DNA from 3 places in the Noviherbaspirillum sp. ST9 genome. Region 1 is predicted to be linked to each of the others. Evidence: predicted binding sites of a transcription regulator. Region 1 holds the regulator's gene; each other region holds the start of a gene.
The links. Region 1 encodes sigma-54, which starts transcription at its own class of promoters, with help from an activator protein. Its sites were predicted from a motif close to TGGCANGNAANCTGCTTT; they were not measured.
Positions count from the first base shown of each region.

Region 2: ACNOHI_RS18505 (nitrate/nitrite transporter) is a predicted target of sigma-54. The motif match lies at 5,422-5,439, and genes of this name have one in related genera.
Region 3: glnA (type I glutamate--ammonia ligase) is a predicted target of sigma-54. The motif match lies at 4,449-4,466, and genes of this name have one in related genera.

Region 1 covers NZ_JBLWFR010000004.1:500,737-510,787, forward strand. Annotated here, with positions in the region: partial or broken gene aroKB (bifunctional shikimate kinase/3-dehydroquinate synthase AroKB) at 1-200, shown strand, start outside; gene ACNOHI_RS11530 (deoxyguanosinetriphosphate triphosphohydrolase) at 200-1,354, shown strand; gene ACNOHI_RS11535 (enoyl-CoA hydratase/isomerase family protein) at 1,351-2,442, opposite strand; gene hpf (ribosome hibernation-promoting factor, HPF/YfiA family) at 2,596-2,943, opposite strand; gene ACNOHI_RS11545 (RNA polymerase factor sigma-54) at 3,036-4,532, opposite strand; gene lptB (LPS export ABC transporter ATP-binding protein) at 4,552-5,292, opposite strand; gene lptA (lipopolysaccharide transport periplasmic protein LptA) at 5,294-5,842, opposite strand; gene lptC (LPS export ABC transporter periplasmic protein LptC) at 5,880-6,461, opposite strand; gene ACNOHI_RS11565 (KdsC family phosphatase) at 6,471-6,995, opposite strand; gene ACNOHI_RS11570 (KpsF/GutQ family sugar-phosphate isomerase) at 6,995-8,023, opposite strand; gene ACNOHI_RS11575 (monovalent cation:proton antiporter-2 (CPA2) family protein) at 8,264-10,051, shown strand, end outside.
Region 2 covers NZ_JBLWFR010000007.1:392,905-402,955, forward strand. Annotated here, with positions in the region: gene ACNOHI_RS18485 (molybdopterin-dependent oxidoreductase) at 1-2,234, opposite strand, end outside; gene nirD (nitrite reductase small subunit NirD) at 2,231-2,584, opposite strand; gene ACNOHI_RS18495 (hypothetical protein) at 2,595-2,717, opposite strand; gene nirB (nitrite reductase large subunit NirB) at 2,768-5,206, opposite strand; gene ACNOHI_RS18505 (nitrate/nitrite transporter) at 5,477-6,691, shown strand; gene ACNOHI_RS18510 (protein kinase domain-containing protein) at 6,781-8,484, shown strand; gene ACNOHI_RS18515 (ABC transporter ATP-binding protein) at 8,536-9,351, opposite strand; gene ntrB (nitrate ABC transporter permease) at 9,362-10,051, opposite strand, start outside.
Region 3 covers NZ_JBLWFR010000003.1:170,860-180,910, forward strand. Annotated here, with positions in the region: gene ACNOHI_RS07290 (peptide chain release factor 3) at 1-1,448, shown strand, start outside; gene ACNOHI_RS07295 (hypothetical protein) at 1,743-2,318, shown strand; gene ACNOHI_RS07300 (TAXI family TRAP transporter solute-binding subunit) at 2,402-3,748, shown strand; gene ACNOHI_RS07305 (rhodanese-like domain-containing protein) at 3,728-4,180, opposite strand; gene glnA (type I glutamate--ammonia ligase) at 4,579-5,994, shown strand; gene ACNOHI_RS07315 (DUF4124 domain-containing protein) at 6,169-6,663, shown strand; gene glnL (nitrogen regulation protein NR(II)) at 6,727-7,800, shown strand; gene ntrC (nitrogen regulation protein NR(I)) at 7,857-9,431, shown strand; gene ACNOHI_RS07330 (hypothetical protein) at 9,636-10,051, opposite strand, start outside.

The DNA of each region.
Region 1 (10,051 bases):
AGGCGCTGGTGAAGGCAGCGCGGCTGCCCTTTGTTGCGCCGGATCTCGGCATCGAGCGATGGCTTGAACTGATGCAGGTGGACAAGAAGAACGAGGGTGGCCAGATCAAATTCATCCTCCTCAAGCCCCTCGGCACATCGGTCATCATGCCAGTGCCGCAGGATGCCTTGGTAGAAACCCTGAAAGCCTGCATTCGTTAATGGATTTCGAAGCCAACCTCGCACCTTATGCTGCACGTTCCGCGGCATCGCGGGGGAGGCGTTTCGCGGAACCGGCCCCGGCTTCGCGTACGGAGTTCCAGCGCGACCGTGACCGCATCATCCATTCGACCGCATTTCGCCGGCTCGAGTACAAGACACAGGTCTTCGTCAACCATGAGGGCGATCTCTTCCGCACTCGCCTGACGCACAGTATCGAAGTCGCGCAGATCGCACGGTCGACCGCACGCAACCTGCGTCTCAACGAAGACCTGGTCGAAGCGATTTCGCTGGCGCACGATCTGGGTCATACGCCGTTCGGTCATGCGGGACAGGAGGCGCTGGACGCGTGCATGAAGGAGTACGGTGGCTTCGAACATAACCTGCAAAGCTTGCGCGTCGTCGATCAGCTTGAGGAGCACTACGGGGCATTCGATGGGCTGAACCTGATGTTCGAAACGCGCGAAGGCATCCTCAAGCACTGTTCCACTTCAGATGCAAAGACGCTGGGAGAAGTTGGCCAGCGCTTCCTCGATAAGAAACAGCCGACTCTGGAGGCGCAGCTGGCCAACCTCGCCGACGAGATTGCGTACAACAATCATGACATCGACGACGGCCTGCGTTCGGGCTTGTTGACCACTGGCCAACTGGACGAGGTGGATTTCTATGCGCGTCACCGGACAGAAGTGGAACGCGCCTACCCCGGCATCACCGGACGCCGTGCCATCCATGAAACCATCCGGCGCATGATCAATGCATTGATCGTCGATCTGATCAATACTTCGAAGGCCCGCATTGAAAGCACCCAGCTCAAGTCCATTGAGGACGTGCGCAACGCGCCTCCCATGATCGCGTTCTCCGCGGAGATGAACAGGGAGGCCGCACAGTTGAAGCATTTCCTGCGTCACAACCTGTACCAGCACTACCAGGTCAACCGCATGACCAGCAAGGCGCGACGCATCATTCGCGAATTGTTCGAGGCATTCATGCGTGAACCGCGCCTGCTTCCCCCGGATTACCAGACAGGTCTGCGCGACGGCGCGACTGCCGACCAGATGCGGGCGCAGGCGCGCAAGGTCGCCGACTATATCGCTGGCATGACGGATCGATACGCGATGCGCGAATTCCGCCGCCTTTTCACCGTCGAAGAAATCTAGTCCAGCGTGCGCAGGGGGTGCGCATGCGCCGGCCATGCCGGTTCAAAGAAGCGCTCGATCATTTCCGTGCTGACGCCGGCCAGTTGTGCCGGCGACCATTTCGGCGCATTGTCCTTGTCGATCACCACCGACCTGATTCCTTCGAGCACTTCGCCGTTCTCAAAACTGCGGCGCACCATGGTACGCTCCATGCGCAGGTTGTCCGCAACGCCCATCGTCCTTCCACGACGCAGCTGCGACAAGGTCACGCACATCATGAGCGGCGAGCGTTTGCTCATGGTGTCGAGTGCTTTTCGTGCAAATGCGCTGTCGTCTTTCCTGAGAGAGTCCGCAATCGACAGCACATCGTCATGTGCAAAATGCCGGTCGATTGCGCTGCGCTCGGTAGCGAGCACGCTTGCTGCAGGTTCAGCCTGCGATGCGAATCGCGACGCGAATTCACGAATGGCGTCGGGCAGTCCGGAGGAATCTACGGACTCAAGCATGGCGGAGAGCGAAGCAAGTTCCGCAGCAGGCACAAACACGTCGGCGAGGCCGGCATACAGGGCATCGGCAGCGCCGATGGTTTCGCCGGTGACGCCGAGGTAAGTGCCGATTTCGCCGGGCACGCGCGACAGGAAATATCCCCCGCCCACATCAGGGAACAGGCCAATGTTCACCTCCGGCATCGCCATCTTCGTGCGCTCGGTGACGATGCGCAGTCGGTTGGATTCGCCCCCTTGCGCAACACCCATTCCACCCCCCATGACGATGCCGTCCATGACGGCGACATACGGCTTGGGATAGAAGTGGATGAGATGGTTCAGTGCATACTCTTCCGTGAAAAAGTCTTCCAGCGATGCGCTTCCGCCCTGCGGATTCGCCCGTCCCGCGTCGTAAAAGAAACGTATATCGCCACCCGCACAAAACGCACGCTCGCTGCTACTGCGGATCGCCACTGCGCGCACCGCACTATCGCTGCGCCACGCGATCAATGTCGTCGTGAGCGCGCGAACCATGTCGAGCGACAGGGAGTTCAGTGCTTTGGGGCGATCAAGCGTGATGAAGCCGATGTTGTTCTTGATATGGGTCTGGACGAATTCAGTCATGGCCGGCAAGTAAGTACGGGAAGCGGATCATTGTATCGGCAATGCCAGAAGCTCGCAGTCGCACGCCCGACATTCGCCGCGTGGCGGCGGCCAAATAAAAAGGGCGCATTGATGCGCCCTTGATCGTCATGGCCCTGACGGGCCGGAGAAATGTCACGCAGCGGCCGATGTGTCCGGCATGCGCTTGAACGATTCGTGCTGGTGGTCCTGGATCTTTGTCTTGTACTTCAGTACCTGACGGTCCAGTTTGTCAATCAATGTGTCGATGGCAGCGTACAGGTCTTCCGCAAAACTCTCGACATGAATGACGTTGCCCCGTAGTCGCAGATTGACTTCTGCTCTCTGTCTCTTTTCCTTTTCTGACGGTTTTTCCACACCCAAGATGACTGCGATATCAATGACATGGTCGAAATGGCGGATGATGCGTTCCAGCTTGGTTTCCGTATATTCGCGGATGGCCGGTGTCAGTTCGAGGTGATGTCCACTGATTGTAAGATTCATACAGCGCTCCTATGGATGGCGTCGCTGGAGGTTCGCACGTGCCCGCGTAGTCGAGCTACGCCGAACACAGCAACTACACTACAACACGAAAGCTACAGGGATTTGCGCAGATTGACTGGAGGGATTTTCAGGGCTTCGCGATACTTCGCGACGGTACGTCGTGCCACGACCATGCCTTGCTCCCCCAACATATCCGCAATTTTGCTGTCTGAGAATGGATTCTTGGGGTCTTCTGCTCCTATCAATTGTTTGATCAGCGCGCGGATTGCCGTCGATGAAGCTTCGCCCCCCGCTTCTGTGGCGACGTGGCTGCCGAAGAAGTACTTCAACTCGAACATGCCATGGGGGGTCAGCATGTACTTTTGAGTTGTCACACGAGAAATAGTACTCTCGTGTAAACCCAGTGTATCAGCAATTTCACGCAAGACAAGAGGGCGCATGGCGACGGCGCCATGGGAGAAGAAATTGCGTTGGCGGTCGACAATCGCCTGGGCGACGCGCAGGATCGTGTCGAAGCGCTGGCGCATGTTCTTGATCAGCCACTTGGCTTCCTGCAGCTGCGAAGTAAGCGACCCCTCACCCTTGCTCTGCTTGAGGATGTTGGCGTAGAGGGCATTCACGCGCAGGCGCGGCATGACGTCATGGTTGAGGAAAACCTGCCAGCCGTTCTTTGTTTTCTTGACAATGACGTCGGGGACGACGTAATCGGACGCATCCGAGGCAAACAGCGCGCCGGGGTGCGGATTGCAGCTGCGGATGACCGCCTGCGCCTCACGCAGGTCTTCTTCGTCGCAGTCGAGTGCCTTCTTCAGCTTGTTGAAGTCGCGCTGCGCGAACAGGGCGAGATGATTTTCGACGATGTCCAGCGCGCGGCGGCGCGTCACGAGCGCAATTTTCGGAAAGCGACGGATCTGGATTGCAAGACACTCGGATGCATTGCGTGCACCGACGCCTGCGGGCTCAAAGCTCTGGACCAGTTTCAGTGCGACGGCGAGTTCCTCGAGTTCGATCCCGAGCTCTTCCGGCAGACGTGCGTGGATTTCCTCGAGCGGTTCTTCAAGGTAGCCGTTGTCATTGAGCGCGTCGATGATCAGTTCGACGAGTGCGCGGTCGCGATGCTCGCGCACAGTGACGCGCATCTGCTCCAGCAGGTGCTCGCGCAGTGTGACTTCGTGGGCCTCGAGCTGAGGGCGTGCGTCGTCGTCTTCGGGCGCCTTTGAGGTGCGCGCGACGTCGTCGAAACTCCAGTCGCTGTCGCCGGAGCTGGCATCCGATCCCTCTGCGTTGCCACCTTCAAACGCACCTTCGGGTTCTTCGGATGAAGACGCGCTGCTGCTGCCTTCCGCTGCCGGTGCTTCCGTCGTGCTGCCGTTTGCCGTCGGGGATGCGCTGATGGCGCCGTCAGCAAGCAGGCGAACGGAATGGTCGAGGGGATCGTCGACCCGCTCCAGCATCGGGTTGTCCGAGAGGATCTGTTCCAGCTCCTGGTGCAGCTCGAGCGTCGACAGCTGCAGCAGGCGGATCGACTGTTGCAACTGGGGCGTCAGCGCCAGATGTTGCGAGATTCGAAGTTGGAGTGTCTGTTTCATACGTTCTGGTCTTCTTCCGTCACATCCGGAAGTGTTCACCCAAATACACGCGCCGCACCGACTCGTTTGCAATGATGTCGTCAGGACGGCCGCTTGCCAGGACTGAGCCCTGGTTGATGATATAGGCTCTGTCGCAAATGCCCAAGGTCTCCCGCACGTTATGGTCGGTAATCAGCACGCCGATGCCGCGTTCCTTGAGGAAGCGCACGATGCGCTGGATTTCGATGACCGCGATCGGATCCACGCCCGCAAACGGTTCGTCGAGCAGCACGAAGCGCGGGTTGGTCGCCAGGGCACGCGCGATCTCGACGCGACGGCGCTCGCCGCCCGAGAGCGAGAGCGCCTGGTTTTCGCGCAGGCGCTCGATCTGCAATTCGGCGAGGAGCGTGTTCAGCCGCTTGTCGATTTCAGCCTTGGAAAGCGGCTTGTCGTCGATACGTTGCAATTCCAGCACCGCGCGGATGTTGTCCTCGACGCTGAGCTTGCGGAACACCGACGCTTCCTGCGGCAAGTAGGACAAGCCGAGCGTGGCGCGCCGGTGAATGGGCAGGCGGGAAATCGCGACGCCGTTGAGATCGATTTCTCCGGCGTCCGACGGCACCAGCCCCACGATCATGTAGAACGACGTTGTTTTGCCGGCGCCATTCGGACCGAGCAGGCCGACTACTTCACCGCTCGCAACTTGCAGCGAGACATCGTGCACGACCTGGCGCGTGCCGTAGCTCTTTTGCAAACCGTTGACTACCAGTGTGCTCGTCATCTCATTTGTCCTTTGATTCGGAGCGTGGCTGGATAATGGCCTTGATACGGCCGCCGCCGGGCTTGTTTGCACCGGTCGCCGTGTTGTTCACGGTGAAAAATTCGGCGCGGCTGTCGTAGGAGATGAACTCGCCTTCAACTTCGTCGGTCGGCTTGTTGCCTTCGAGGCGGCGCATCTTTGCCTTCGAGAACAGTTTCACCATTTCGGACTTGCCGTCGTATTCGATGCGTTCTGCTTGACCTTCCATCCACTGATTCGGGCCGGCGTCGCGCTTCTGGCGAAAGGTCGCCACGCCGCCAGGCGGTGCGAACAGCGTCGCGAACTGGTAGCCGGCGGGATCCTGCGATACCACCAGCTTGTGCGCGCGCATGATCAGCGTGCCGCGCGTCAGGATCACGTTGCCGGTGAAAGTATTGACCTGCTTGATGTCGTCATAGGCCATCTGGTCGGCCTCGACATTGGTCGGCTTGTCGGAATCGGCTTTTTCCGCGTGCGCATTGCCTGCGACCATCGCGATCAGCGTCATCAGCAACAAGAAAAAATGTTTCATGAAAGATCTCGAATAGGAAGCATCAAGTTATACCGAATCAGCGCACGCGGGCTTGATACGTGCCATGAACATTGCTCGTCAGGTTGAACTCCCGCGTTGCATTGTTCGCCACCATGCCCGTACCCGTCAGCTTGGCGCGGTCCGTCGTGATTTCAACCGGCTTGTCGGTCTTCATCACATCGTCGTCCGGAAGCACCAGCATGTACTCGGTACGGATACGAATCGGCTCCGCCGTTGCGGATGCCGGCCTGTCCATGCGCACGTTTCGGTACAGGTGCACCTGGCTGTTGTCGCTGTTGACGCGCGCGCGCTCCGCACGAATGGTCATCGGTGCATTGGCATCGCGGATATTGCTCACGACAGGATTCACGATGTCGTACGAATCATCCTGCGGATTGTGCGTCATTCTTTCGCCGGCAACATGGTATTGCGCCGAGCCTGTCTTCGACAACTTCACGTAGCTGAACTTTTCAACGTAGAAATCAGGTTCACTGCGCTCCGGGCTCGGGACAACCGTATCGGTCGCGCGGCGCATGACTTCGTACAGCCAGAAACTGGCCAGTGCCAGCACGACCAGCGGCGCGAGTGTCATGAATAACCGGATGCGCCATGGCCGCATGCTCTGCACCTACTTCAGGTAGGGCGCCAGCGCCGCTTCGTAATTGCCCTGGGCGCGCATGATCAGGTCGCACAGCTCGCGCGCCGCACCTTGACCGCCATTCGCCTTGGTCACGTAATGCACGCGCGATTTCACTTCGCCATGTCCATTCGGGACACTGGCCGCGAATCCGACGCGCAGCAGGATGGGCAGGTCGATCACGTCGTCGCCGACGAAGCCGCATGCTTCCCGCGCCGTGCCGGTCTTGGCTAGCAGTTCTTTAAACGCTTCCAGCTTGTCGTGCACGCCTTGATACAGGTGCTGCACACCGAGATCGGCCGCGCGCTTGGCGACGATGGCGGACCTGCGCGCGCTGATGATCGCGGTGGCCACGCCCGATTGCTGCAGCAGCTTGATGCCGTGCCCGTCCAGCACGTTGAACGTCTTGATCATTTCGCCGTCGGGGGCGTAATGCAGACTGCCGTCGGTCAGGATGCCGTCGACGTCGAAGATCATGAGCCGGACTTGCGCTGCCCTTGCCAGTATGTCTTGCATCAGATCACCTTTGCGCGGGTCAGGTCATGGATGTGCAGCGCGCCGACGAGCTTGCCGTCGGCATCGGCGACCAGCAACTGGTTGATCCGGAAATGCTCCATCAGCTCGACGGCCTCGACCGCGAGCTGATCGGGCAGGATGGTGCGCGGATTGGCGTGCATGACATCCGACATTTTCAGCTTGCCGAAGTCCTGGACGTTCTCGATCAGTCGGCGCAGGTCGCCGTCAGTGAAGATGCCGACGGCGCGTCCGGCATCGTCCACCACGGCCGTCATTGCCATGCCTTTCCGGGTGATTTCAAGCAGGGCGGCCGGCAGGGACACGTCCGGCTTGACCATGGGTACTGCGGCACCGCTGCGCATGACATCCCGCACATGGGTCAACAGGCGGCGACCAAGTGCACCGCCGGGATGGGAGCGTGCGAAATCTTCTTCGCGGAATCCGCGCGCGTCCAGCAAGGCCACGGCAAGCGCGTCGCCAATGGCCAGCGTCGCGGTCGTGCTCGCGGTCGGTGCGAGGTTAAGCGGGCAGGCTTCCTTGTCGACGTGGACGTTGAGGTGAACGTCGGCGAGTTGCGCCAGGCGCGAAGCGTCATTGCCGGTAATGGCGATCAGCTTGGCGCCCATGCGCTTGATGATGGGAATGATGGAAACGAATTCGGCCGCTTCGCCGGAATATGAAATCGCGATGACGGCATCGTTCTCCGTGATCATGCCAAGGTCGCCGTGCAGGGCTTCCGCGGCGTGCACGAACAAGGCAGGCGTGCCGGTAGAGGCCAGCGTGGCCGCAATTTTGCGGGCGATATGCCCGGACTTGCCAATGCCCGATACGACGACGCGCCCGCTGCATTGCATGAGCAAGCCCATGGCTTGGGCAAAGCTGTCGTCGGGGCTGTCGGAGAGCCTGCTCTTCAGTGCGAGCAGGGCGTCGGCTTCGATCTGGATCGTCTCGCGCGCAAGCTCAAGCGCGCGCCGCGCATTTTTCGCGTCGAAGTCTTTCGGCAAGGTTTTTGCATCGGTTACACTCATGCCGGAAGTATAAACGAATTACGAAAGCAAAAAATCTGCCAGTCAGAACAAAAAATTTAACTTTGAGGGCCATCAACGGCTGTTTTTATTTCGTAAGTCCTTCATTCTTAAAGCAATCGTGCAATTAGGAAAATGTGCCGGCGCACTCCAGCGTGTCCGCGCCGTTGTCGCCGCACCGCATTGCGGGAGTGGATGACCAACGCAGGCTTGCACCAGACCAGATCACTTGAATAACCATTAATGTTTTCGGCCCTCGAACTTACCTTGATCCTGCTGAGCGCCGCCGTGCTCGGCGTGGTCGCGTTCCGCATGCTGCACCTGCCGCCGATGCTGGGTTATCTCGTCGTTGGCATCGTGATCGGCCCGTTCGGCTTCGGCATGGCAGAGCAGAGTGCGACCACGCACGTGCTGGCCGAGTTTGGCGTGGTGTTCCTGATGTTTTCGATCGGGCTCGAATTCTCTCTGCCGAAACTTGTGTCCATGCGGCGCACGGTATTCGGACTCGGCATGGCGCAGGTGTTGCTGACGATCGCGGCAACCATGTTGTTCGGCTGGCTGATGGCGCATTTCCTTCCCCAGCTCGTCGATATCAGCTGGCGGGCGGCGTTTGCGCTTGGCGGCGCGCTCGCCATGTCCTCCACGGCCATCGTCTCCAAGCTGCTGACGGAACGCCTCGAGCTCGACAGCCCGCATGGACGTCAGATCTTCGGCATCCTGCTGTTCCAGGATCTGGCCGTCGTGCCGCTGCTCATCCTCGTGCCCGCGCTGGCCAAGAACACCAGCGACCTGCTGCCGACGCTGGCGCTGGCGACCATGAAGGCGGGCATCGTGCTCGTGCTCCTGCTCGTGATCGGCCAGCGCCTTATGCGCAGCTGGTTCCATATCGTGGTCAAGCGGCGGTCGCAGGAACTGTTCATGCTCAATCTGCTGCTCATCACGCTCGGGGCAGCATGGATCACCGAGAAGGCAGGCCTGTCGCTCGCGCTGGGCGCGTTTGTCGCCGGCATGCTCATCTCCGAAACGGAATACAGGCATCAGGTGGAGGAGGACATCAAGCCTTTCCGCGACGTCCTGCTGGGTCTGTTCTTCATTACCGTCGGCATGCTGCTTAATGTCAGGCTGGTGCTTGAAAACTGGTGGCTGGTGCTGTTGCTGCTGACCGGGCCGGTGCTGCTGAAGTTCGGCCTGATTGCCGCGCTGACAAAGTTGACCGGTGCGTCGACGGGTACGGCGCTGCGCACCGGCCTCGGCCTCGCCCAGGCCGGCGAATTCGGTTTCGTGCTGCTGAACCAGGCCGGCGGCCTGCAGCTGATGGATCCGCTGCTGATCCAGCTCATCCTGGCATCGATGGTGCTGTCCATGCTGGTTGCGCCGTTCATCATTGCCAAGTCCGATGCCATCGTGATGAAACTATCGGCAAACGAATGGATGATGCAGTCCCTGGCGTTGACGCAGATCGCGACGCGCACCATGAGCACGCAGAAGCACGTGCTGATTGCCGGCTTCGGGCGTTCCGGACAGAGCCTTGCCAAATTGCTGGAAGAGGAGGGCATCGCCTATCACGCGCTCGACCTTGATCCGGATCGTGTGCGCGAGGCGCAGGCGGCAGGCGCCAACGTTTCCTTCGGCGATGCCGCTCGACGCGAGAGCTTGGTCGCTGCTGGCATCCATCGCGCGGCTGCGCTGGTCGTGACCTATGCCAGCACGCCATCAGCACTGAAGGTGCTGCATTTTGCGCACGAACTTGCTCCCGCACTGCCGGTGATCGTACGCAGCCACGACGACTCGGACCTCGACAAGCTCCGCGAGGCCGGTGCTGCCGAAGTCGTCCCGGAAGCCATTGAAGGCAGCCTCATGCTGGCCTCGCATGCACTTGTGATGCTGGGCGTGCCGCTGCGCCGGGTCGTGCATCGCGTTCAGGCGGCGCGCGACGAGCGCTACGCCTCTCTGCGCGGCTATTTTCACGGCGCCAGCGACGCGCAGGAGGATGCGGAACACTTGCATGTGCGCTTGCACTCCGTGACCCTG
Region 2 (10,051 bases), on a different contig from region 1:
CGCATGAACGGCCGCAGCGCCGCCTGCAGAGCGAGTGCCTTGTCCTGGTCGATCCAGCCGAACACCAGGAAGCGCCACGGCAGCTCCGCCTTCAGGATCTTGACCGCGGCATGCTTCAGTTCGGGTTGCTTGGAACTCGGGCAGAACGCCGGCAGGGTCAGCGCATTGACGCCGAAGGTACCCTTGCCGTCGCTGCCACGGCCGGACACGTATTCCTCGCCCCAGTGCATGCCGATGAAGGCTTGCCCGACACGGATATCATCGCTCGCCACAGCAGGCAGGATCTGCGAACCGCGCTTGCTGGTCACATGCACGAGGTCGCCGTTGGCGATCATGCGGCGGTCCATGTCGGTCTTCGACATCATGACGGCCGGTTCAGATGCGTGCGAGAACAATTGGGCCACCGTACCGGTACGGCTCATGCCGTGCCACTGGTCGCGCTGGCGCCCGGTCGTGAGGCGGAACGGGAAGCGCGCGTCGACCGGTTCGGCAACCGGCTGGTAGACGGTGTTGACGAATTTCGCCTTGCCGCTGGCCGTCGGGAACACGCCGTCCTCGTACAGGCGCTTCTTGCCCTCCGCCGCCCCCTCCGGGAACGGCCATTGCTGCGGCCCCTGCTCGTCCAGAATCTGGTACGAGAGGCCAGTGATGTCGAGGTCGCGGCCACGCGTGGATTCGCGGTGCTCGTTCCAGATTTCTTCGGTGCCAGCATAGGGGAAGATCGTCTTATCCTTGCCCATCAGCGTTTCCAGCCGGCGCGCGAAGTCGACCACGATTTCCCAGTCGTGCCGTGTTTCCGCAGGCTTGGGCAGCACAGATTTGAAGCGCGTGATGCGGCGCTCGGAATTCGTGACCGTGCCTTCCTTTTCGCCCCAGGTCGTCGCAGGCAGCAGCACGTCCGCGTAATCGACGGTGGCAGTCGTTTTATAGGCTTCCTGCACGATCACCAGCTCGGCCTTTTCAAGCGCCTCGCGCACCAGCTTCTGGTCGGGCAGCGATTGCGCGGGGTTGGTGCAGGCGATCCACAGGATTTTGATTTCGCCATTGCGCACGGCCTCGAACATTTCGACTGCCGTCTTGCCTGGCTTGGACGGTACGTCGTCGATGCCCCACAGGCGCGCGATCTCGGCGCGGTGTTCCGCATTGGCCATGTCGCGATGCGCAGACAGCAGGTTGGCCAGCCCGCCCACTTCGCGGCCTCCCATCGCATTGGGCTGCCCGGTCAGGGAAAACGGTCCCGCGCCGGGCTTGCCGATCTGATGCGTGGCAAGGTGGAGGTTGATCAACGCCGCATTCTTGGCGGTGCCGGACGTCGATTGGTTCAGGCCCTGGCAGTAAAGCGAGAGCGATGCCTTCGATTGGCCGAACCAGCGGGCAGCCGTCGCCAGGTCTTCCTGCGAGATGCCGCAGGTTTCGGCAACAAACTGCGGTGTGTAGTCGCGCACCGTGCGCTTCAGTTCGTCGAAGCCCTCGGTGTGCGCGTTGATGTAGTCTTCGTCGATCCAGCCTTCCCACAGGCAGATATGCAGCATGCCGTTGAACAGCGCGACGTCCGTTCCCGGAAGGATGGGCAGATAGAGGTCGGCGTCACGTGCCGTGTCGGTCCGGCGCGGATCGGCCACGATCATCTTCTGCGAACGGTTTGCCTTGCGCGCCGCTTCAATCCGGCGATAGATGATGGGATGCGCGTAGGCCGTGTTCGAGCCGACGATGAAGATCACTTCGGCGTGATCAAAGTCCTCATAGCAGGCCGGCGGCGCATCGGCGCCCAGCGTCTGCTTGTAGCCGGCAACAGCGCTCGACATGCACAGGCGCGAATTGGTGTCGATGTTGTTGGTGCCGACCAGGCCCTTGGACAGCTTGTTGAAGACGTAATAGTCCTCCGTCAGCAGCTGGCCGGAGATATAGAAGCCGACGCTGTCCGGTCCATGGTCGCGAATGGTGCTGGCAAACTTCTTCGCGATGAAATCCAGAGAATCGTCCCAGGACGCCTTGTCGCGCGCGCCATCACGCGAGACGCGCATTTCCGGGTACAGGGCGCGCGCCTGCTGCTGCAACACCGGATTGGCGGTCAGGTGGAGCGTGCTGCCTTTGGTGCACAACCGGCCGAAATTGGCGGGATGATCCGGATCGCCGCGCACGCCGGTGATCTTCTCGCCATCGCTCTCGACAATGACGCCGCACCCGACGCCGCAGTAACAGCAGGTGGCTTTCGTTTCGCGTAATGCACTCATTCGGCCTTGACCTCGATCGCCAGGGACTTCAATTCTTCGGCGTCGAGGAAGACCTCGCCGTCTTCCACCTTGACGCTGAATCTCTGCGTGCAGCCTTCATCGGGGGACACCGCACAGCCCGAATCAAGCTGGATGTTCCAGTTGTGCAACGGGCAGGCGACGCGCTCGCCGAACACGATCCCCTGCGATAGCGGGCCGCCCTTGTGCGGGCACTTGTCGAGCAGGGCAAAAATCTTGTCTTCGCTATTGCGGAAAATCGCCACGTCGGGCTTCGCTGCCCGGTTGACGACCCGTGCGCCGAGCACGGGGATGTCTGCGACGTTGCAGACGGCTTTCCATTGTTGCGGCATGTGCTTTCCTTTATTTCAATTGGACGATGTGCACGGGGGCGGCCCGGTCGAACGATCCATGGAGCATGCAGGTGCCGAGGATGGCGGAAGTGGCCGCGACGGCCAGCACGATGGCTGCAAGATAGATGGTCATGGTCGTTCCTTTCAAAAAAATCAATCGGAACCGCCCGGCGGATTGCTTCGTTACACGCTCAGCGGTTCAAACTGGCGCGCGTCAACCTGGGCCTTTTCCTGCTCATGCCAGGGGTCCGGCTCGCCGTCCAGCGAGAACAGCAGCCGCTCGTACAGCGCCTTGCGGTTCTCCGCGTCCTCCAGCACTTTCTTCTTCACATGGTCGAGGCCTACACGTCCAATATAGTGCACGGTGCGCTCGAGGTACCAGCCCTCTTCCCGGTAGAGCTGCAGGAAGGCGCCGGAATATTCCAGCACTTCCTCGTGCGTCTTCACCTTGACGAAGAAATGGGCAACTTCCGTCTTGATACCGCCGTTGCCGCCGACGTAGATCTCCCAGCCGGAATCGACGCCAATCACGCCCACATCCTTGATGCCGGATTCGGCGCAGTTGCGCGGGCAGCCGGAGACGGCGATCTTCACCTTGTGCGGCGCATACATCTTCCACATTGCACGCTCAAGCTGCTTGCCCATCTCGGTGGAATCCTGCGTGCCGAAGCGGCACCATTCCGAGCCGACGCAGGTTTTCACGGTGCGCAGCGCCTTGGCGTACGCATGGCCGCATGGCATGTCTAGCTCTTTCCACACGGCCGGCAGGTCTTCCTTCTTCACACCCAGCAGATCGATGCGCTGGCCGCCCGTCACCTTGACGGTCGGGATCTGGTACTTGTCGACGACGTCGGCGATGCGGCGCAAGTCCTTCGCAGTGGTCTCGCCGCCCCACATGCGCGGGATGACGGAGTAGGTGCCGTCCTTCTGGATGTTGGCGTGCGCGCGCTCGTTGATGAAACGCGATTGTGGATCGTCCTTCGCCTCGTGCGGCCAGGTGGAGATCAGGTAGTAGTTCAGTGCCGGACGGCAGGTGGAACAGCCGTTGGGGGTGCGCCATTCCATGAACTTCATGGTGTCGGCAATGCTCAGCAGCTTGTTCACCTTGATCGCATCGCGCACTTCCTGATGCGTGTGGTCGGTGCAGGCACAGACCGGCTTCGCCTTGCTCGACATGGAGTAATCGCCACCCGCGGTCGCCATCAGGATCTGTTCGACCAGCCCGGTGCAGGATCCGCAGGAAGCGGATGCCTTCGTATGCTTGCGCACGTCTTCCAGGGTGAACAGGCCCTTTTCCTTGATCGACTTGACGATGGTGCCCTTGCACACGCCGTTGCAGCCGCAGACCTCGGCGTCGTCCGGCATCGCTGCGGCACGGGTAAAGCCTTCATGGCCGGTGTCGCCCGGGCGGCCGGTGTTCGATTCGCCGAACATGAGCGTGTCGCGCATTTCGGTGATGTCGCGGCCTTCGCGCAGCAGCTTGAAATACCAGGTGCCGTCTACCGTATCGCCGTACAGGCAGGCGCCGACCAGCTTGTTGTCCTTGATGACCAGCTTCTTGTAGACGCCGCCTATCGGATCGGACAAGACGATTTCTTCCGTTCCTTCGCCCCCCATGAATTCACCGGCGGAGAACAGGTCGATGCCGGTCACCTTCAGCTTGGTCGAGGTGACGGAACCCTGGTAGCGCCCGATGCCGAAGTTGGCGAGATGGTTGGCGCACACTTTCGCCATTTCGAAGAGCGGCGCGACGAGCCCATACGCCGTACCGCGATGGTTCACGCATTCGCCCACGGCATAGATGCGCGGGTCGTAGGTTTGCATGGTGTCGTTGACAACAATGCCACGGTTGCAGAACAAGCCTGCCGATTCGGCGAGCGTCGTGTTCGGGCGGATGCCGACCGCCATGACGACCAGCTCGGCGGGGACTTCGAGGCCGTCGGTGAAGCGGATGGCTTTCACGTTGCCGTCGTCGTCGCCGACGATTTCCTTTGTGTTTTTATCAAGCAGGAATTTCAGGCCGCGGTCTTCCAGCGATTTCTGCAGCAGCTTGCCGGCGGTTGGATCGAGCTGGCGCTCCATCAGCCAGTTCGGCAAATGCACGACGGTGACGTCCATGCCGCGCAGCTTGAGACCGTTGGCTGCTTCCAGGCCGAGCAGTCCGCCGCCGATAACGACCGCGTGCTTGTGCACCGTAGCAGCGTCGATCATTGCGTTGGTGTCCTGGATGTCGCGGTAGGAAATCACGCCCTTCAGCTCCTTGCCGGGCACGGGCAGGAGGAAGGGATTGGAACCGGTGGCCAGCAGCAGGCGATCGTATTCCGCGGTGGTGCCGTCTTCCGCGATGACCTGGCGCTTGACGCGGTCGATCTTCGCGATCTTCTTGCCGAGGTGGAGGGTGATGTTGTTTTCCGCGTACCAGTCGACATCATTGAGCATGATGTCCTTGATCGTCTGTTCGCCGGCGAGCACCGGCGACAGCAGGATGCGGTTGTAGTTGGCGTAGGGCTCGGCGCCGAATACGGTGATGTCGTAAATATCCGGGGCGATCTTGATCAACTCCTCAAGTGTGCGCACACCGGCCATACCGTTACCGACCATGACTAATTTCAGCTTCTTCATTAAAGCTCCTTCTCCGCTCCGCTTCGCCATTGAAGCTACAAAAATGATCCTGATCGTTTCTTAGCAAGAGCGGTGCCAATACGAAAATCAGGTAAACGCACCGGGATGAAGAGAAAAGCGCACCGTTGCAGTGCAACACGAGCGCGTTGTGCATGGAGAGCGCACACCGGACCGTCGCGCGCCCTATTAATAGCAAGTTGACGCACGAAAACGTGTGGCACGCCGATTGCATAGAGCTCACCAATTCCAACTTCGGTGCAAAGGCGCATCATGAAAACGACGTCGTTTTGGAAGGCGGGTCATACGCCGACCCTCCTTGCTTCCTTTTTCTATTTCGACCTGAGCTTCATGGTCTGGGTGCTGCTCGGACCGCTCGCCGTGCAGATCTCCAAGGATCTCGCTCTTACGCCCGCGCAGAAGGGCCTCATGGTCGCCACCCCGTTGCTCGCAGGCGCGCTGCTGCGCATCGTGATGGGCGTGCTTGTCGACCACCTGAAACCCAAGAAAGCCGGCGCCATCGGCCAGGTTATCGTGATGTCCGGACTGGTATGGGCGTGGCTGGGACAGCTGAACAGCTATGAAAGCATGCTCACGCTCGGCATCCTGCTCGGTATCGCCGGTGCGGCGTTTGCCGTTGCGTTGCCGCTGGCATCCCGCTGGTATCCGCCTGAACACCAGGGCACGGCACTAGGCATCGCCGGCGCGGGCAATTCCGGCACCGCCTTCGCCGCCCTGTTCGCACCGTCGCTCGCCTTGGCGTTCGGATGGCAGAACGTATTCGGTTTTTGCCTGATCCCCCTTGGTGTTGCCTTTCTCGTGTACATGATCTTTGCGAAGGATTCGCCCACCGCACCGCCTCCCAAGGCCATGGTCGAATACCTGCACGTGCTCAAGGACAAGGATGCGTGGTGGTTCATGTTCTTCTACAGCGTGACCTTCGGCGGCTTCTCCGGCCTGGCTTCGTCGCTGACGATCTATTTCAACAGCCAGTACGGCCTGTCTCCGGTTACTGCCGGCTACTTCACCGCCGCCTGCGTGTTCGCCGGTTCGCTGGTCCGCCCGGTCGGCGGCATCGTCGCTGACCGTATCGGCGGCATCAAGACGCTGTCCCTGATGTATGTGCTGGCCGCCCTGTTCCTGTTCATCGCCAGCACTGGCCTGCAATCCTACGAACTTGCGCTAGTCGTCTTCGTGCTCGCGATGCTGTCACTCGGTACCGGCAACGGTGCGGTATTCCAGCTCGTTCCGCAGCGCTTCCGCAAGGAGATCGGCGTCATGACCGGCCTGGTCGGCATGGCGGGTGGCATTGGCGGCTTCTATCTCGCTTCCAGCCTCGGCTATTCGAAGCAGATCACCGGCAGCTACCAGCTGGGCCTGACACTGTTCGCATCGCTGGCCGTGCTGGCCCTCGTTGGACTTACCGTGGTCAAGGGACGCTGGCGCACGACCTGGGGCAGCGCTTCCATGACGACAGCGAAGATCTGATCCAAAAATTTGAGTAACATGGACGGCGGGAGCGGCGAATGCAGTTCGCCGCTCCCGCCGTTTTTTTATCGCCTCCCCCGGATTCCACCATGCCCCTTTCCGTCAGTATCGGACACAGCACCCTCGCAGGACTGCGCGAGAGAAACGAGGATTTCGTCGGCATGGTCACGCCGAACGATCCCGAACTGTCGACCAAGGGCTTGATCGCTGCCATCGCCGACGGCGTCTCCGGCAATGAAGGCGGCCGCGAAGCGTCCGAATACACGGTGCGCGGCCTGCTAACGGACTACTACGCCACGCCGGACACCTGGCCGGTGACGCAGTCGCTGGACAAGGTCATCAAGGCCATCAACAGCTGGGTACAGAAGCAGGGATCGGTGCGGCCGGAACTGGCCGGCATGGCCACCACGCTCACCGCAGTCGTCCTGCGGGGCAATTGCTATTACTTTTCGCACGTGGGGGACACGCGGCTGTACCTGTTGCGCGGCGGTGCACTTACCCGCCTGACGACGGACCATGTGTGGGATCGCCCCGAGATGCAGCACGTGCTGACGCGCGCGGTCGGCCTCGATACGCGCCTCGCAATCGACCATGGCATGGGCGAGCTGCGCGAGCGGGACGTGCTGCTGCTGGCGTCGGACGGTGTCTGGTCGAGCATGACGGAATACGACATCACCCACGCTCTTGCAGACGTGGCAATGGGCAGCTGGGACGCGTCATCCTGTGCGGACGCGCTGGTCAAGGGGGCGCTTGCATCCGGCTCGACCGACAACTGCAGCGCGCTCGTCCTGCGCGTTGACGGCCTGCCGGAAGAAAACCTGCGCGACGCCTTGTCCGTATCCGCGCAATTGCCGGTCCCGCCCAAATTGAAGCCGGGGCAGACCATCGACGGCTACGTCGTGGAAGCCGTCATCCACAGTTCGCCGGCAACGCTGCTGTATCGCGTCGTCGATCCCAAGACGCAGCGCCAGCTCGTCCTCAAGACCTTGCACCCCGATCGTGCCGGCGACCCGCACGAACGGTCCGCCTTCGCCCATGAGGAGTGGCTGGCGAAGCGCGTCGTCGCCCGCTTCTTCCCGCAGGTGATCTCACCCGAGCAGAAGAACTACCTGTATTACCTGACCACCTGGCACGAAGGCGAAACCTTGCAGCAGAAGCTGGATGTCGGGGCGCATTTCACCGCGCCGGAAACAGTCACGATCGGCGAGAAACTGGTACGCGCCGTGGGCGCCCTGCACCGCCGCAGCATCATTCATCGCGACATCAAGCCGGGCAACGTCCACTTGGGGACGGACGGCGAATTGCGCCTGCTGGATCTTGGGGTGGCGATGTCAGGACTGGAAGAGGAAGAACCGCTGAACGCGCCCCAGGCCGGTACGCCGTCCTTCCTGGCGCCGGAACAGTTCGAAAATGCGCCGCCGTCCCGGCAGACCGACGTGTACGCGGCCGGCGTCACGCTGTACCTGATGCTGACGCGCCATTACCCCTACGGGGAAATCGAACCATTCCAGCGCCCGCGCTTTGCTGAGCCGGTGCTGCCAAGCAGGTATCGACCGGAAATTCCCCTATGGCTGGAGAACGTCCTGCTGCGTGCGGTAGCGCGCGATCCCGCGGACCGCTTCGAAACCGCGGAAGAATTCCTGCTCGCCCTCGAACGCGGCGCCAGCAATCCTGTCCCGCCACGCGCTGCGGTTCCCCTCGCAAAACGCGATCCCGTGGCATTGTGGCGCGCGGTAGCGACCATCTCCGTCGTGATCAACCTGCTCTTGCTCTACCTCGTCGTCGCCAGATAAAAGACAACGGGGGCCGAAGCCCCCGTCGCCCATCCCCCTCGTCATACCTTGTCAGGCAGCTTCCTTCATCGCCGCCGGATGCGCCTGGCGGTGATACAGGAATTCCAGCACCGCGCTGCGGTACTCGATGTACAGCGGATCGTGCGCCAGCGCGACTCGGTCGCGCGGACGGTCGAGTCGCACATGGACGATGTCGCCGATCGTCGCTGCCGGGCCATTCGTCATCATTACGATGCGGTCCGACAGGAGCACGGCCTCATCCACATCGTGCGTCACCATGACCACCGTCGATTCCGTCTCGGCCACGATCTTCAGCAGCTCGTCCTGCAAATGCGCGCGCGTCAATGCATCCAGCGCACCGAAGGGCTCGTCCATCAGGAGCACCTTCGGTTCCATCGACAACGCGCGGGCGATGCCGACACGCTGCTTCATGCCGCCGGAAATTTCGTGCGGGCGCTTCTGCTCGGCATGTGTCAGACCGACCAATGCAAGTGCGGCCTTGGTGCGTTCTTTCAGCTTGGCCTTGCTTGCGGTCGCGCCAAAGACGCGCTCCACTGCCAGATAGACGTTCTCGTAGCAGGTCAGCCACGGCAGCAACGAATGGTTCTGGAACACGACTGCGCGTTCCGGGCCTGGGCCTGCGATCTCCCGATTGGCGCACAACAGGGTGCCGTCGGTTGCCGTGAGCAGGCCGGCAATCAGGTTCAGCAGCGTCGACTTGCCGCAACCCGAGTGGCCGATCAGCGTCACGAACTCGCCCTTCTTCACATTCAGGTTGATGTCGCGCAGCGCGTGGAAGGTTCCCTTGCTGGTGTGGAACACCATCTCCGCCTTCTGGATTTCGATGAACTTGCTTGTGTTGTCCATGATGCGCTCCTTAATTGCGGACGTCTTCGTAGGTGAATGCCTTGGCGATGGCGACCAGCGCCTGTTCCAGCAGGAGGCCGACCACACCGATCACGACGATGGCGATGATGATGTGCGGCACGTTCAGGTTATTCCACTCGTCCCACACCCAGAAGCCGATGCCTACGCCGCCGGTCAGCATTTCCGCCGCGACGATCACCAGCCATGCGGTGCCGATCGCCAGGCGCACGCCGGTCAGCATGTAGGGCAGCACCGATGGGAACAGGATCTTGGTCACGATCTTCCATTCGGACAGGTTGAGCACCTTGGCGACATTCATGTAATCCTGCGGCACGCGTTGCACGCCGACGGCGGTGTTGATGATCATCGGCCAGATCGAGCAGATGAAGATCGCCCAGATCGCCGCCGGATTCGCCGCCTTGAATACCAGCAGGCCGATCGGCAGCCATGCGAGCGGCGACACCGGTTTCAGCAGGCTGACGATGGGATTGAACATGCCCGCAAGGAACTTAAAACGGCCGATCATGAAGCCCAGCGGGATGCCGACCAGCGCGGCCATGCCGAAGCCCATACCGACCCGCTTGAGCGAGGACCACAGGTTCCAGCCGATGCCCTGGTCATTGGGCCCCTTCTGGTAGAACGGATCGGAGAACAGCTTGATCGCATGCTCCAGCGTCACCATGGGCGTAGGAAAGCCGTT
Region 3 (10,051 bases), on a different contig from region 1:
GCCATGCGACCTCCGACTGGATGGAAATCGAAAAGCAGCGCGGCATTTCGGTGGCCAGCTCGGTAATGCAGTTCGAATATCGTGACCACGTTGTCAACCTGCTCGACACGCCGGGCCACCAGGACTTTTCGGAAGATACCTATCGCGTGCTGACCGCGGTCGACTCGGCGCTGATGGTGATCGACGCGGCAAAGGGCGTGGAAGAGCAGACCATCAAGCTGCTCAACGTTTGCCGCATGCGCGACACGCCCATCCTGACCTTCATGAACAAGCTGGACCGGGAGTGCCGCGATCCGCTGGAGCTGCTGGACGAAGTTGAATCCGTGCTGAAGATCCAGTGCGCGCCGGTGACCTGGCCGATCGGCATGGGCAAGAATTTCCGTGGTGTCTATCACTTGCTGCGAGACGAAATCCTGCTGTTCAAGGCCGGTTCCGAGCGTGCGGACCAGGAATTCGAGGTGGTGAAGGGCATCGACAACCCGCGCCTGGCGGAGATGTTCCCGCTCGAAATCGAGCAGCTGAAGATGGAAGTGGAGCTGGTGCACGGCGCGTCGCATCCGTTCGATCTCGACGAATTCCTCGCGGGCAAGCAGACGCCGGTGTTCTTCGGGTCCGCGATCAACAACTTCGGCGTGCGCGAGATTCTCAATGCGCTGCTCGACTGGGCACCGGCGCCGCGCCACCGCGACGCGACGGTCCGTGCCGTGGAGCCGACCGAAGAGCCGTTCTCCGGTTTCGTCTTCAAGATCCAGGCCAACATGGATCCGGCGCACCGTGATCGCATCGCCTTCCTGCGCGTCTGTTCCGGGCGCTTCGAGCGCGGCATGAAGATCAAGCACTTGCGTCTTGGCCGTGAGATCAAGGTGTCGAGCGTGGTGACCTTCATGGCTTCGAGCCGCGAACAGGTGGAAGAGGCGTACGCCGGCGACATCATCGGCCTGCCGAACCACGGCAACATGCAGATCGGCGACAGTTTTTCCGAAGGGGAACTGCTGCAGTTCACCGGCATTCCGTATTTCGCGCCGGACTTTTTCCGTTCGGTACGCATTCGCAACCCGCTCAAGATCAAGCAGTTGCACAAGGGCTTGCAGCAGCTGGGTGAAGAGGGGGCGGTGCAGGTGTTCAAGCCGGTCCATGGTGGCGACCTCATCCTTGGCGCGGTCGGCGTGCTGCAGTTCGAAGTCGTCGCCAGCCGCCTCCTGAACGAGTACGGCGTGGATGCCGTGTTCGAAGGAACAAGTATCAGCAGCGCACGCTGGATTTCCTGCGATGACAAGAAAGCGCTCGCCGACTTCGAAAAGTCCTCCGCCGGCGCCAACATCGCCTTCGACGCATCCGGCAACATGGCCTACCTGGCTACTTCGGGTGTCAACCTGAAGCTGACGCAGGAACGCTGGCCGCAGCTCACCTTCCATGCCACACGGGAACATGCCGCAAAACTGAACTGATCCCGCGCTTCCCCATCCAACGCCGGGCCCGCGCGCAGTTTGCGCCGGGCCTGGCGTTTTTGTTTCGACCATCCCGATGCATGTCGCCGACAAGCCGGAGTAAGAGGTATTTGTCTCCAAATTGGCTGCTGTTAGCTGCCATTTCCGGGGCTGTTTGCGGAAGCTCAATGGGCCGAAAAGGCCGCCGCCTATACTCTCCCAACGCGTTTTTTCAACCTCTTACTCTCCCCGTTTTTGTTGTGCAGCGATCTGAATTCCAGTTTGTTCACGCAGTTACAGAATCAAGGAGCAACAATGCTAACTGCCACCTATTCCCTGGTCGCCATTGCGGCTGAGCAAGACAAGACTCGCGCCATGCTCTCTCGTCTGCAGCAGTACCTCCAGGGTACCTGGAGGGGCTTGCAAAAGATTGACTTTACTTTTCTCGAAACGGCATTCGGCAAGCTGATGCAATTCGACAAGTATTTTGGCGCCCGAAAGTTGGAGCGCTATCTCGTTCCCGCCATGCGCACTGCCGGCCGGGAAGCGGAAAACCTCGTCGCAGAACTCGACGCGCTGAGCGCCAAGGGGGCGGGCATCCTCCGGTCGCTCGGCGAGCACTTGGCCGAAGCGTTTGAGGCGAGCGCCGGCAGGATCAACCAGATCTGTCACGCAATGGACTCGTACTGTGGAACGATGCTCGTACGCCTGGAACGGGAAGAGCGCGAACTCATTCCCATGGCGCGCCGCATCTTCTCGATTGAGGACTGGTTCACCATCGCCGCGCAATTTCTCTCCGAGGACGGCGATGCGGATGGCCGACATCGCCCGGTCGCTGTCCAGCGCGGCGCCTTTGTGAGCCGTCGCCCAGTCGTGTCTGCCCGCTCTTAACGCCAAGGGCACTTCTCCCGGCGCACTTGCGCGCCGTCACTTTTATTGGCATGGTGTGTTCCATGTTTTTTCGTGGAACACACATGCCGAAAATTCTCCGGTTCACGCGTCTTTCCCTCCGCGACCTGCTCGTCGCATCGGGCCCCGCGGTCATCGCGATTGTGGTGACCTGCGTACTGGCTTACTGGCTGGTGGATCCGTCGCCCCCGCGCCATGTCACGCTCTCTACCGGGCAGGAAAATAGCGCCTATGAAGCGATCGGCAGGAAATATGCGGCGATCCTTGCACGCAACGATATCCGTGTCGAATTGACGCCCTCGCTTGGTTCCAGCGAAAACCTGCTGCGTCTCAAGGACGAGGCTTCTCCCATCGACATTGCCTTTGTGCAGAGCGGATCAACGCGCACGGAAGAGTTGGAGGGGAGGGGGCTGGTCTCGCTCGGCAGCCTGTTCACCGAACCCGTGTGGCTGTTCCTGAAGGAGTCCCGCAATATCACGCGCCTGGCGCAGTTGAAAGGCCTGCGCATCAATGTCGGCCCCGAAGGTACCGGTGTGCCCAGCCTGTTCAAGCAAATCCTGTCTGCCAATGGCGTGGAAGCCGCGCAAATCAAGCTTGGCGCGTTGGAAAATACGCCGGCGACGGTCGAGCTGCTCGCGGGCCGCATCGACGGACTCGTCTTCAGTTCAGCCCCGGATGCACCGCTGATCCAGATGCTCCTGCAAACCCCCGGCATTCGCTTGTTCGACTTTGCGCAGGCCGAGGCGTACACGCGGCGGTTTCCCTTTCTCTCGCATGTCGTTCTCCCGCGCGGCATCGTCGATTTCGGGCGTGACCTGCCTTCGAAGGATGTCCACCTGATTGCGCCGACCGCAACGCTGGTCGCGCGTGAAGACCTGCATCCGGCGCTCGTCGATCTCTTTGTGCAGGCGGCCGCCGAGATCCACGGCGAGGCCGGCTGGTTTCACAAGAAAGGAGAATTCCCCACGGCGAATTACACCGAGGTGCCGGTGTCGAATGCGGCAGAAAAGTTTTACAAGAACGGCCCGCCGCTCCTGCAGCGCTACTTGCCGTTCTGGCTCGCCAATTTCTTCGAGCGCATGTGGGTGGTGATCGTGGCGCTCGGTGCCTTGATCCTGCCGCTGTCGCGCATCATCCCGCCGCTGTACGTCTGGAAGGTGCGCTCGCGGGTCTTCCGCTGGTACGGCCAGTTGCGTGCGGTCGAGCAGGCGATCGAGGATGTTCCGGCCGAGCGGCAGAAGGAGGTTTATCCGGAACAGCTTCAGCGGCTGAACGACATCGAGGAACGCGTCAACCGCATTTCGATTCCCCTGTCGTTCGCCGACGAGTTGTACGGACTGCGCAGCCACATCAATTTCGTGCGGCGGCGCGTCCAGTCGCTCATGCAGGCGTCAGGCGCCAATCCAGGGTAGACCCGCCTTGCACCAGCCGCCAACTGTCTTGCGGTGTCCATCGGCGTCCTTGTCGCCTTCAAAGCCTTCGAGGACATCGAAGCAGTTGGCATAGCCGTTCTCGGTCGCGAGCTTGGCGGCATGGCGCGAACGTACACCCGAGCGGCACAGAAAGAGCAATACGTTTTCTTTAGTGGCGACACGCGACAGCTCGTCGAGGAAGGACTGGTTTGGTGTGCCTCCCGGATAGGTGTTCCACTGGACCGCGACATGCTGCCCTTCGGGAATGGCGACCCGCCCAACCCAGTCGCGTTCGGCGTTGGTGCGGACGTCGACGAGAAGGACGTTCGGATCTTGTCGGACGAGGTTAAAGGCTTCCGTGGGGGTGACGGCACCAGCATACGGCAATTGCTTCTCTGCGCCGCGCTGCCGTGCGGTGGAAAGGATAGTCATGGGCGATCTCCGGAAAATTTGGCTTTTTTATATTTTATCCGCTTGATCGCCGAGCCATAGCGGCCAGCGTCTTAACGGCGCATAGCGCACAATTTTGGTGCTTTGCGCGCAGGAAAAGCACTAAAATGGTGCGCACGGCGAGTTGCGCACCTTTTTAGTGCTTTTTTGGGGCGTCAGTTCTCACGCCATTTGTATTTCAAAAGCGCACTATTTCCGCTAATTCGCACGCTTCATCGCGGTGCAGGCGAATTGTTTTTTCTCAAGATGGTGGCATGGAATCTGCTATCATTCCCGGCTGTGTTTCAAGTCGCACTTCGGCCTGTCGCAGGCGTATACAGTCGGCTCAAACCAACTCTAGTTATCCGAACCACATCCGCTCATACACTTAGGAGATTCGCATGGCAATGACGGCCGCAGACGTCTTGAAGATGGCGAAAGAAAACGAAGTCAAATTCGTTGATTTTCGCTTTGCTGACACCCGAGGCAAGGAACAGCACGTGACCGTGCCGGTTTCGCAGTTCGGCATGGACAAGTTCGAGTCCGGCCATGCGTTCGACGGTTCCTCGATCGCCGGCTGGAAGGGCATCGAAGCCTCCGACATGCTGCTGATGCCCGATCCGAACACCGCCAACATCGATCCCTTCATGGAAGAGACCACGATGTTCATGCAGTGCGACGTGATCGAACCGTCCGACGGCAAGGGTTACGACCGCGATCCGCGCTCCATCGCCAAGCGCGCTGAAGCCTACCTGAAGTCCTCCGGCCTGGGCGACACCGCCTACTTCGGTCCGGAACCCGAATTCTTCATCTTCGACAACGTTCGCTGGAAGATCGACATGTCCGGCTGCTTCGTCAAGATCGGCTCGGAAGAAGCATCCTGGTCCACCGGCAAGGAACTCGAAGGCGGCAACACCGGCCATCGTCCGACCGTCAAGGGCGGCTATTTCCCGGTTCCCCCGGTCGACAGCTTCCAGGACATGCGTTCCGAAATGTCCCTGATCCTCGAAGCAATGGGCATCCCGGTTGAAGTGCACCACCACGAAGTCGCTGGCGCAGGCCAGAACGAACTCGGCACCAAGTTCTCCACCCTGGTGCAGCGCGCTGACTGGACCCAGAACCTGAAGTACGTGATCTGGAACGTCGCTCACACCTACGGCAAGACCGCAACCTTCATGCCGAAGCCGCTGGTCGGCGACAACGGCTCCGGTATGCACGTTCACCAGTCCGTCTGGAAGGATGGCCAGAACCTGTTCGCAGGCGACGGCTATGCAGGCCTTTCCGACTTCGCGCTGTACTACATCGGCGGCATCATCAAGCACGCACGCGCGCTGAACGCGATCACCAACCCGGGCACCAACTCCTACAAGCGTCTGGTTCCTGGCTTCGAAGCACCGGTCAAGCTGGCGTACTCGGCAAAGAACCGTTCCGCATCGATCCGTATTCCGCACGTTGCGAACCCGAAGGGCCGCCGCGTCGAAGCACGCTTCCCGGATCCGCTGTCCAACCCGTACCTGTGCTTCTCCGCCCTGCTGATGGCAGGCCTGGACGGCGTGCAGAACAAGATCCACCCGGGCGAAGCAGCATCGAAGGACCTGTACCACCTGCCGCCGGAAGAAGATGCACTGATCCCGACCGTCTGCCATTCCCTGGACCAGGCGCTCGAGTACCTCGACAAGGACCGCGAGTTCCTGACCCGTGGCGGCGTGTTCAGCGACACCATGATCGACGCTTACATCGAACTGAAGATGCAGGAAGTCCAGCGCTTCCGCATGACGACCCACCCGGTCGAGTTCGACATGTACTACTCGCTGTAATCAGCTTTCCGCCGCAAGGCGACGCTGCTCAAGAGACGGGGAAAACTTCGGTTTTCCCCGTTTTTTTTGCTTGCGGAAACTGTTGCACGGATTTGCGATCCAAGCGGGAGTGTTTGTAAAGCATTGATTCTTATCCTAAACTAGTAAGCGCCCGCATAGTTTCTTGAAAGAAAGATGATTAATCAACAATTGACCGGATTGCTATTGCTGCTGGCGACGGCGGGTGCCGCGCAGGCGCAAAGCGAGGTCTACCTGTGCGTCGACGAGCATGGGAAGAGGGAATACAAGAACACTGGCCTGACGAAGGGCTGCAAGAAAGTCGACCTGCCTGGCATCACCATGATCCCGGCGCCGCCGAAAAAGGCGGCTGCGCAGACTGCAGCGGCAAAGCCGGCGGCAAGCACGCCGCAGGATTTCCCCAAGGTCGATAATGGCACTCAGAAGACCCGCGATAACGATCGCAAGCAGATCCTGCTCGACGAGATGAAGGCGGAAGAGCAGAAGCTGTCGAACCTGAAGAAGGATTACAACAACGGCGAGCCCGAGCGCCGCGGCGATGAACGCAACTACGCGAAGTACCAGGAGCGGGTTGCCGGGATGAAGGAAGACATCGACCGCACGGAAAAAAACATCGAAGCCCTGAAGCGCGAAATCGGTAACATAAAATAGGGTGGGTATGACGCTTGCATAAACAGGGCCGCGTGATGCGGCCCTTTTGATTTCTGGAATAACGTGAAAACATCGCCCCCCACATTCGACGGCCTGGACCTGCTGTCATCGGCAGTCGTCATCCTCGATGCGTCGAGCCGCATTACCTATGCCAATGCCGCCGCCGAGAACCTGCTCGAAAGTTCGTTCAAGGTCCTGTCGCACCAGAAGCTCGATACGCTTTTCCTCAATGGCGATCACCTCAACCAGATTTTCCAGGAAGCCGTCCAGCATCGATTCGCCGACAAGCGTCTCGACTTGTCGCTCGAACGTCCCAACCGCGAACCGCTGCATGTCCACGTGATCGTCACGGCGCTGGACAACCCCGACACGCCGGTCCTCATCGAGTTGCGCGAGAACGTACAGCAGCTCAAGCAGGACCGCGAGGAGCGCATGCTCGACCAGAGCCAGGCGAACAAGGAACTGATCCGCAACCTCGCGCACGAGATCAAGAACCCGCTCGGCGGCATCCGCGGGGCGGCACAGTTGCTGGAGCTCGAGTTGCCCGAGCGCCACCTGAAGGAATTGCGCGAGTACACCCAGGTCATCATCAAGGAAGCGGACCGCTTGCAGACGCTGGTGGACCGCCTGCTCGCGCCGCATCGCCGCCCGCACATCGTCGGAGACGTCAACATTCATGAAGTCTGCGAGCGCGTGCGCAGCCTCATCGTCGCCGAGTTCCCGACCGGTCTCACGATCAAGCGCGACTATGATCTCTCGGTGCCCGAATTCCGGGGCGACAAGGAGCAGCTGATCCAGGCAGTCCTCAACATTGCACACAACGCCGCGCAGGCGCTGGCCGACCAGATCAAGGCGGGCGATGCGGTCATCACCTTCCAGACGCGTGTCGCAAGACAGGTGACGCTCGCGAAGGTGCGTTACAGGCTGGCATTAGATTTGCATATCATCGACAATGGACCGGGCATCCCGCCCGACATCCGCGATCGCATTTTCTATCCGCTGGTGTCGGGAAAAGATGGTGGCAGCGGACTCGGGCTCACGCTTGCGCAAACGTTCGTGCAGCAGCACATGGGAGTGATCGAATGCGAGAGCCGGCCGGGATGCACGGACTTCAGGATTTTGATACCGCTGCCTTGACCACAAGATCGAGGACGGCTCAACCCAATGCCACACGCGCGGGATACTGAAAAAATATGAAGCCAATCTGGATTGTTGACGACGACGAATCGATTCGTTGGGTACTCGAAAAAGCCCTCGCCCGCGAAAACCTGGCCACCAAAAGCTTTTCCAATGCGCGCGAGGTCATGGATGCTCTGCAGACCAGCGTGCCGCAAGTCCTCGTGTCCGACATCCGCATGCCCGGGGAGTCCGGGCTGGAACTCCTGCAGACCGTCAAGACGAAGTATCCCGGCCTCCCGGTCATCGTGATTACGGCATTCTCCGATCTCGATTCGGCAGTCGCCGCGTTCCAGGGTGGTGCATTCGAATACCTCGCCAAGCCCTTCGATGTCGACAAGGCCGTCGAGCTGATCCGCCGTGCACTGGAAGAGAGCCTGCGCGAGTCGAGTGTCGAGGCGACTGCTGCCGATACGCCGGAGATCCTGGGACAGGCGCCGGCGATGCAGGATGTGTTCCGCGCCATCGGACGTCTCTCGCAGTCGAACGTCACCGTGCTGATTACCGGCGAATCCGGCTCCGGCAAGGAGCTCGTCGCACGCGCGCTGCACAAGCACAGTCCGCGCGCGACACAACCCTATATCGCGCTGAACACCGCAGCCATTCCGAAGGACCTGCTCGAATCCGAACTGTTCGGCCATGAGCGCGGCGCCTTCACGGGCGCGCAGGCGATGCGGCGCGGCCGCTTCGAGCAGGCCGAGAACGGCACGCTCTTCCTCGATGAAATCGGCGACATGCCTTTCGACCTGCAGACGCGATTGCTGCGCGTGCTGTCTGACGGACATTTCTATCGCGTGGGCGGACACCAGCCGCTCAAGGCGAATGTGCGCGTGATCGCCGCCACGCACCAGAACCTCGAACAGCGCGTGAAGGAAGGCCTGTTCCGCGAAGACTTGTATCACCGCCTCAACGTGATCCGCCTGCGCCTGCCCAGCTTGCGCGAGCGGCGCGAGGATATCCCGCTGCTGACGCGCCACTTCCTCGCCCAGAGCGCCAAGCAGCTCGGCGTGGAAGCCAAGCGTATGTCTGACGCCGCCATGCAATTCCTGGCGAGCCTCGACTTGCCTGGCAACGTCCGACAGCTTGAGAACCTGTGCAACTGGATTACGGTCATGGCGCCGGGGCAGACCGTGGAGATCAAGGATTTGCCGGCGGATCTGACGCATGGGCAGGAATTCGCGCCTCCCGCGGTCTCGTCGTTGTTGTCCCCGACACAGGCAGCTACGCAGTCGCCGGTGTTTGCGTCCCCTGCGGAATTGCCGTCTTCGGGTGTCCCTGTCAGTACCGGCATGTTCGCTCCGCCGGTGACCGCGTCGATGCCCTCTGCCCCGGTGTCGCCGATTCCGAATGGTTCTGCAGAAAAGGCCAGCTGGATCAGCCTGCTCGAATCTGAAGCGGCGCAAATGCTCGCCGCTGGACAGCCGGAGGTGATGGATGCGCTCGGCCGGCAGTTCGAATCGGCGCTGATCAAGACTGCCCTCAAGCATACGCATGGCCGAAAGAACGACGCTGCGGTTCGCCTCGGCATCGGCCGGAATACCATCACGCGCAAGATCCACGAACTTGGCATAGACGGCGCCAAGGACGAATGACACCAGAAGGGCCGGCGATTGACCGAAATGTTGTTCGGTTAAGGTCGCAAAATGAGTCATTCCGGCGAAAGCCGGAATCCAGCGTCGTTTGTCTATGCACTGAAAGACACTGGATCGCGACGTGGCCGCCGAGGCTTTCGTCGGGATGACGAGGGTTGAATCAGCTTCAGCGAACGTCATTACGGCGATTGACCGGACCTTGTTCTATGTCGTTGTGCCGGCGCGTCGCGCCAGTACGGAGACAATTGCAACGGCCGCCGCGCTTGCAAGTAAATGCTTGAGCGTGTGCCCGCTCATCACGCCCGTCATCGCCATCACACCATGGTCATGCAATTCGGCAGCCTTCGCCGTTGCATACAAAAGGATGGCTATTCCAAAGCCCGCACGTTCTGCGCCCGACGCTCCATGGATCCACTGCCATGCTGGAATCAGTACCAGCGGCAAGGCCTGCAGGAGCAGGTAAGGACGCAAGTCTCCACTCTGTTGCCACCAGAAGACACTCGCAATGGCAAGAATGCCGAGCAGCAGTACGTGGAGCGTTCCGTGCCTCGTCCTTGAGGTATCACCATGTACCCCTGCAAGCAGGCCGGCGCAGGCAAGGGCAATCGGAATCCTGTCCC